2 regions of the Acidovorax sp. LjRoot117 genome follow, and region 1 is predicted to be linked to the other one. Evidence: predicted binding sites of a transcription regulator. Region 1 holds the regulator's gene; the other holds the start of a gene.

Region 1 (3,728 bases):
CCTGGTGCGCCCGACGAGTTCATCGAGGGCGAGAGCGAGGTCATCGAGTACGACGGCAAGGCCGACAACGTGCGCTTCATCACCCGCGCCGAGCTGCGCCGCTACCGCGGTGCGGTGCTGAGCGACGAGATCACCGGCGCCGTCATCGTCTACAACAACCTGACCGACGTGTTCACCGTGGACGGCCAGCGCAAGCCGTCCACCAGCACCGCAGGCGACACCCCGGCCCCTGGCAGCCGCGTGCGCGCAGTGCTGGCGCCCAAGGACCCGCCACCGGGCGCCGCAGCACCTGCCGCGCCGTCGTCGGCACCGGCGCTGCGCCCCAGCAACACCCTCGGCGGCGGCGCCCAGTGAGCGCGCAGCCTGTCTCGTCCGGCGCACCCTCCGCTGCAGACCCACAGGTCGGCAGCCGGCTGGAGGTGCAGCACCTGGCCAAGTCGTACGGCAGCCGCAAGGTCGTCAAGGATGTGTCGCTCACCGTGCAAAAGGGCGAAGTCGTCGGGCTGCTCGGCCCCAACGGAGCGGGCAAGACGACCTCGTTCTACATGATCGTGGGCCTGGTGCGCAGCGATGCGGGCGACATCCGTATCGACGGCCAGTCGGTCGCCCACATGCCCATCCACCGCCGTTCGCGCCTGGGTTTGTCGTACCTGCCGCAGGAGGCGTCCATCTTCCGCAAGCTGTCGGTCGAGGAAAACGTGCGCGCCGTGCTGGAGCTGCAGCGCGGCGAGAACGGCCAGCCGCTGCCGCGCGAGGCCATCGAAGAGCGCCTCACCGCCCTGCTGCAGGAGCTGCGGGTGGACCACCTGCGGGCCTCGCCCGCCATGGCCCTGTCCGGGGGCGAGCGCCGCCGCGTGGAGATCGCCCGCGCCCTGGCCACGCAGCCACGCTTCATCCTGCTGGATGAGCCCTTCGCCGGCATCGACCCCATCGCGGTGATCGAGATCCAGCGCATCATCGGATTCCTCAAGGCGCGGGGCATCGGCGTGCTCATCACCGACCACAACGTGCGCGAGACGCTGGGCATCTGCGACCACGCGTTCATCATCAGCGACGGCCAGGTGCTGGCGCAGGGAACCCCTTCCGAGATCGTCGACAACGCCGAAGTGCGCCGGGTGTACCTGGGCGAACACTTCCGCATGTAGCAGACCGATGGACCTTACGTTCGACCCCCGCCTCTCCTTTGTGCCGCCCCGCGGGGCGGCGTGCGCCGCGCGCCCTGCAGGCCGCAAGGCGGCTGCCCGATGAAGCCCGGCCTGTCACTGCGCGTATCGCAGCACCTGGCGCTCACGCCGCAGCTGCAGCAGTCCATCCGGCTGCTGCAGTTGTCCACGCTGGAGCTGGGCCAGGAGGTCGAGCAGATGCTCGACGAGAACCCGTTTCTCGAGCGCAATGCCGAGGAGGCACCGCGCGAAGAGTTCGGCCTGGAGGCGGCCGACGTTCCTGCCCAGCCCGACGAGTACAGCGCGGACGACACGCTGTATTCCAACGCCCCCGGCGCCACCACCGCCAGCACGTCCAGCGATACCGCGGCCGACGGCCCGCTGGGTGACTCCGAGCCGGGCAGCAGCGCCAGCGACGAGCCCGACTGGAGCGGCGACGGCACCGTCGAGGTCGCACCGAACGACACCGAATGGGGCGGCGATGCGCCCGCCCGCAACCGCAACGATGCCGAAGGCGACGAGGCCGACGCCACCGAGCTGGCCCGCACGCACGAATCGCTCACTGCCTTTTTGCACCGCCAGGCGCTGTCGCTGCGCCTGTCCGAGGTGGACCGCGCGGCGCTGCGGTTCCTGATCGAATCGCTCAACGACGACGGCTACCTCGAAGACCCGCTCGAAGAGCTGGCCATCAGCCTGGCCGGCCCCGACGACCTGGAGCAGATCGAGGAGCTGGTGCACCGCTTCACGGTGGCGCAGCGCCTGTTGCAAAGCCTGGAGCCCGTGGGCGTGGGCGCGCGCGGGCTGGGCGAGTGCCTGACCTTGCAGCTCAAGGCGCTGGCCGCGGACGAAGACAGCGAGATCGACCCCGACACCGTGCAGACCGCGCTGCGCGTGTGCCAGCAGCCGCTGGAGATGCTGGCGCGCCGCGACATCCGCCGCCTGACGCAGCTGTGCGGCGACGGCGAGGAGCGCACCCGCGCCGCCATGGCCCTGATCGCCCGGCTGGAGCCGCGCCCGGGCCGCAAGTTTGTGGACGTGGAGCGCAACATCATCGTGCCCGACGTCATCGTGCGCAAAGCGGGCCGCGCCAACGGGCGCGACGGGCAGCACAATTTCATCGTCGCACTCAACCCCGACGTGATGCCGCGCCTGCGCGTGCACGACATCTACGCCGGCGCACTGCGCGGCCACAAGGGCGGCGAAGGCCACCAGGGCATGCAGCAGCGCCTGCAGGAGGCGCGCTGGTTCATCAAGAACATCCAGCAGCGCTTCGACACCATCCTGCGCGTCTCGCGCGCCATCGTGGAGCGGCAAAAGAACTTCTTCACGCATGGCGAGCTGGCCATGCGCCCGCTGGTGCTGCGCGACATTGCCGACGAGCTGGGCCTGCACGAGTCCACCATCAGCCGCGTGACCACCGCCAAGTACATGGCCACGCCCATCGGCACCTACGAGCTCAAGTACTTCTTCGGCTCGGGCCTGGGCACCGAGACGGGCGGCAATGCGTCGAGCACCGCCGTGCGCGCGCTGATCAAGCAGTTCGTCGCGGCCGAGAGCCCCACCAAGCCGCTGTCGGACAGCCAGATCGCCGAGATGCTCAAGGAGCAGGGCATCGAGTGCGCACGCCGCACGGTGGCCAAGTACCGCGAAGCGCTCAAGATCGCGCCGGCCAATCTGCGCAAGGCGCTGTAGCTCTGTCAGCGCTGCAGGGCCTGCGCCGGAAGATCGCCGCCCACCCACCGGCCCGCCAACTGCGGTGCGGTGGGGTGCGAGGCCAGGCTACTTGCGCTGGGGCGCGAAAACGGCGTCGTAGGACTGCGCGCTGAAGCCCGACAACCGCTGGCCGTTGGTGAGCAGCACCGGCACACCCCGCCCGCCAATCTGTGCAAAGGCCGCCTTGCCCACCGGCGTATCGACGTCCAGCTCGCGGTAGGCAATGCCCTTTTGCGCCAGGTACGCCTTGGCGGCCTTGCAGTAGCCGCACCAGGTGGCCATGTAGAGCACGACGTCGCCACGGGGTGCTGCGGCGGGGGGCTCGGTCTTGGGGCTGCGGTCGGCCGCGCGGGGCTCTGCACCCGGCACCACGCTGACCGGCAGGTTGTCCAGCTTCATCGCCTTGTCCACACCCACGCCCGTGGGGGGCTTGTCGCTGTAGACGACCCGGCCGTCCGGGCCCACCGTTTTGTAGAGCGTCTGGGCGCCCGCCATCGGTGCCAGCACCAGCGCGGCCATTGCCAGCGTGGCGGCTACGGCCTGGCGGAAAAGGCCGGGGGAGGGGCTCCGGTAAAATCTCATGCCTGCGAGCATAAGAGACACCGGGCGTGCTGTCAGCAAGAAGCTGCCCGGATGTGCCGCACCGCCCCATGGCACCACCCGCCGTGGGCCGCAGGGCCTGTCGCTGCAGAAAATCCCCGGCACCCAGCGGCCCTGCGCAGTACCGCATGCACGCCGCCACCGCGGGTGCCCGCCCGTTGTCCTTGTTCCACGCTTCCACCTCCGCTCCACCCCCACCGCCCAGCCATGGCCCGCATCGTCTTCGACCTTCCCGCGCAGTTCGGTTTTTCC
Region 2 (3,728 bases), on a different contig from region 1:
TTACGTCCCGCCAGAACTGGTGGACGAGATGGTCAAGCAGCCCGACAACTACAGCATGCAGGCCAGCAACCAGGAGCTCACGGTCATGTTCTGCGACATGCGAGGCTTCACAGCCATGTCAGAACAGATGGAGCCGCTGCAACTGCAGGCGTTGCTCAACGACGTGTTCAGCAGGCTGACCCACATCATCCGCAGCCATCGGGGAACCATCGACAAGTACATGGGGGACTGCGTAATGGCGTTTTGGGGCGCGCCGGTGCCGACTCCTGACCATGCTCGGCTGGCTGTGCAGGCGGCTCTTGATATGGCCAAAGCTATCGAAGAGGTGAATGTTCTGCACCGGGAGCGGGGTCTGCCTGAGATTGGAATCGGCATCGGGCTCAACACGGGCAACATGTGCGTTGGCGACATGGGGTCCGATATCCGGCGCAGTTACACAGTCATTGGAGATGCCGTCAACCTGGGATCACGGCTTGAGGGCTTGTCGAAATACTACGGCGTGCGGACCGTGGTGAGCGAAACAACGTTCGCGCAAGCGCCGCAATTCGCGTGGCTGGAGCTGGACAGGGTACGGGTCAAAGGCAAAGCACAAGCAGTGGCTATCTATTCGCCCACTGCAGTTCTAGGCGGGCAGTCAGAATCAGATCGTGCAGACCTGCGAAGTTGGCGCGAGGCGCTGGATGCCTACCGCGCGCAAGATTGGGCACAATGCGACAGATTGTTGACACAATTGAAGCGCAGTCAAAGCGCATCCCCCATCTTTGATTTGTACTTGGCACGGTTGGAGGTTTTGCGCCAACAAGCTTTCGATCCCGCATGGGACAACGCGACAAATTTCGAAACCAAATAGCAAGGCAGGCATGAAGGTTCGCGTACTCGGTTGCTCTGGTGCCATTGCCAAGGACTGCAGGACTACGTCATTTCTCATCAACGACAGTGTTCTTGTTGATGCGGGGACCGGCGTGGGTGACCTGACCCTGGACGAGATGCGCAAGATTGACCATGTGCTGCTCACGCATTCGCATTTGGACCATATTGCCGCGCTTCCGTTGATGCTGGACGCAGTGTCATCGTTGCGTACCGCGCCTGTCACGATCTATACACTGCCCGAAACCATTGACGCACTACAAAACCACATCTTCAACAACGTCATCTGGCCGGATTTCAGCCGAATCCCGAGCGCGTTAAGCCCCTTTTTAACCTACCAGCAAATTGCCGAGGGCGAAATCCTGCAGGTGGCAGATCTTGCGGTGGAGGCGCTTCCCGCAGTCCACTCTGTGCCGGCACTAGGTTACGCCATCAAAGGCGATACGGGATGGTGGGTCTTCAGTGGAGATACTGAGCGCAATCCCACATTCTGGGAGCGCGTCAACCAGCTTCCGGTCGCGTTGCTCGTGATCGAGACTGCTTTCAGCAACCGGGAGCAGGAGTTAGCAAAGCGAAGCTCGCACCTTTCACCTGCGACTCTGGCCGCGGAGCTGGCATGCATAGCGCAGGACCGTGTTTACCCGATCTTTGTAACGCATACCAAGCCCTCTGAGACTGCGCTGATCATGAGAGAAATTGAAACCTCAGGGATTGTGGCCGGTGAGACGACGTACAGGTTGCCGGTTGCTCGCAGCATCCAGTGGTTGAAAGCCGGCCAGTTGTTCGAACTCTAGCGCCATCCAGGCGGACAAAAATGTCAAAATCCCTACCAAAAGCAGACATTTCTTTACAAAATTGACGCTCGCTGACGCGCTGCCGTTGGATCAAACCTAGTTCGTTGTGCCGGTAGCTCCTTGGCACAAAATCTGCTGTACTGAGTCCAGCCTGGAGAACTTTCGACAGGTGTATCGATGGCAACCTACTCCCAGGAGAATTTTATGAAGCGTTCTATCCAAAAGGGTTTCACCCTTATCGAACTGATGATCGTGGTCGCGATCATTGGTATCCTGGCCGCCGTAGCCCTGCCCGCATATCAGGACTACACCATCCGCGCCAAGGTCTCTGAAGTTATTTTGGCTGGCTCACAGTGTCGCACCAGCATTACAGAAACCGTTCAAACCATCTCGAGCTCTGCACTTCCTGCAGCTAATGCATGGGGCTGCGAGCAAAATACTGCGGAGAACACCTCCAGCAATCCAACCAAGTATGTGATGTCCATCATCACAACCAATGCTGGCCTTGTGACCATTCATACTACGGCAGAAGCCAGCCTTAAAGAAGCCGGCGATAAGGAAGTCGTGATGACCCCTTACAAGAAGACTGGAGCTACAACCTCCGCCCCCATTACCAATTCTGATGTAAACATTACTGTTTACGAATGGAAATGTGGTCCAGGGGGCACGAAGCCTATGCCTGCTAAATATCTGCCCGGCTCTTGCCGCGGTTAATTCAGATTTGATATCCTGCTCACAGAGAGCGGGACTCTGCATTATGAGCGGTGCGCCGATTTTTTGGCGCACCGCTTTTTTTATTCCGTCATCATCGTTGAATTATGAAAATGGCGAAAGAAAAAATGCTTTTATGGACCGGCACGGTGTTGTGTCTTGCGTACCTTTTGCCAAATCACTACTCCCCTTGGCTTAGCTATCATCAAGAAATATCTGCGGCTTTCGCTTTCGCTCCCCTGTTGGCGTGGGCTTGCACAAAGGCTGCGCCTATTCCGAACGTTACGTATGGAGCTTTTGCGCTTGCTTTGGTTCCTGTCGCCCAACTCGCTACCGGACACCTGCACTTTCCTACCGATGGGTGGATGTCGTGCCTTTATCTGCTTGGCTTCGGCTTATCCGCTTACGCTGGGGCACTTTGCGAAAAGCATTTTCCTCAGCTGCAGCAGAGTAGACAACGCTTCAATCCTGTCGAATCGTTGTGGATCGCCATACTGGTCGCAGCGCTATTTTCAGCAGTCATAGCGCTTCATCAATGGTTGCTGCCGGCGCATCAAGGTATTTTCATTGCTGAAGTGCCTCCGCGAGGCCGTCCATTTGCCAACTTGGCACAGCCCAACCAACTAGCTACGCTGTTGCTGCTTGGAATCGCGGGTTTGGTTTACTTGTGGGAGGGCCGCCAGCTGAAATCAACTTTAGCGATGGTGGCGGCTTTTCTACTACTGTGGGCTTTGGTCATGACAGGATCACGGTCAGTCCTGCTCGCTCTGATGTGGCTTGTTCCTGGATATGCTCTACTGCGCAAGAGATGCAACTTGCGAACAGCTCCAAGCGCAGTGATTGCTGCGGTGGCATTTTATCTAGCCGCTATCTGGCTGTGGCCGTTGCTAAGCGATCTCCTACTTCTAGATTCAGGCGCGAATACAGCATTGGAGCGTATGCATACCCCGGGAGTCCGTAGTTTGATATGGCTTTCCATGCTGGATGCCATTGGTCGAGCCCCATGGTTCGGCTATGGATGGGGCCAAGTTAGCATCGCACAAATAGCCGTGACATTAGATCATCCACCTACCCATTTATTGCTGGAAAGCGCACACAACCTGCTTTTGGACTTAGCACTCTGGAATGGCTTGCCCATCGCACTTGCAACGACTGCCGGCTTGATAATCTGGTTTCTTCACCAACTGCACCGCTGCAATAGCCCTAAAAGGTGGGCCACCCTCATGGGTATTTCAGTAGTATTTAATCATACAATGGTGGAGTTCCCACTCAACTACGCATACTTTTTGTTGCCCATTGGGTTCTTCATGGGGGCGATGTCAAATCCGGTCACGGGTAAATGTGCTTTGAAAAATA

The links. The regulator sigma-54, encoded in region 1, starts transcription at its own class of promoters, with help from an activator protein. The targets are predictions, from matches to a motif close to TGGCANGNAANCTGCTTT.
Region 2: ACSQ3D_RS19205 (pilin) is a predicted target of sigma-54. The motif match lies at 1,783-1,800, and genes of this name have one in related genera.

Annotation. Positions count from the first base shown of each region.
Region 1 covers NZ_CAXUPO020000016.1:17,694-21,421, forward strand. The annotation lists gene lptA (lipopolysaccharide transport periplasmic protein LptA) at 1-354, shown strand, start outside; gene lptB (LPS export ABC transporter ATP-binding protein) at 351-1,145, shown strand; gene ACSQ3D_RS25535 (RNA polymerase factor sigma-54) at 1,245-2,855, shown strand; gene ACSQ3D_RS25540 (glutaredoxin domain-containing protein) at 2,943-3,458, opposite strand; gene ACSQ3D_RS25545 (acyl-CoA thioesterase) at 3,684-3,728, shown strand, end outside.
Region 2 covers NZ_CAXUPO020000008.1:32,389-36,116, forward strand. The annotation lists gene ACSQ3D_RS19195 (CHASE2 domain-containing protein) at 1-850, shown strand, start outside; gene ACSQ3D_RS19200 (MBL fold metallo-hydrolase) at 861-1,661, shown strand; gene ACSQ3D_RS19205 (pilin) at 1,866-2,375, shown strand; gene ACSQ3D_RS19210 (Wzy polymerase domain-containing protein) at 2,480-3,728, shown strand, end outside.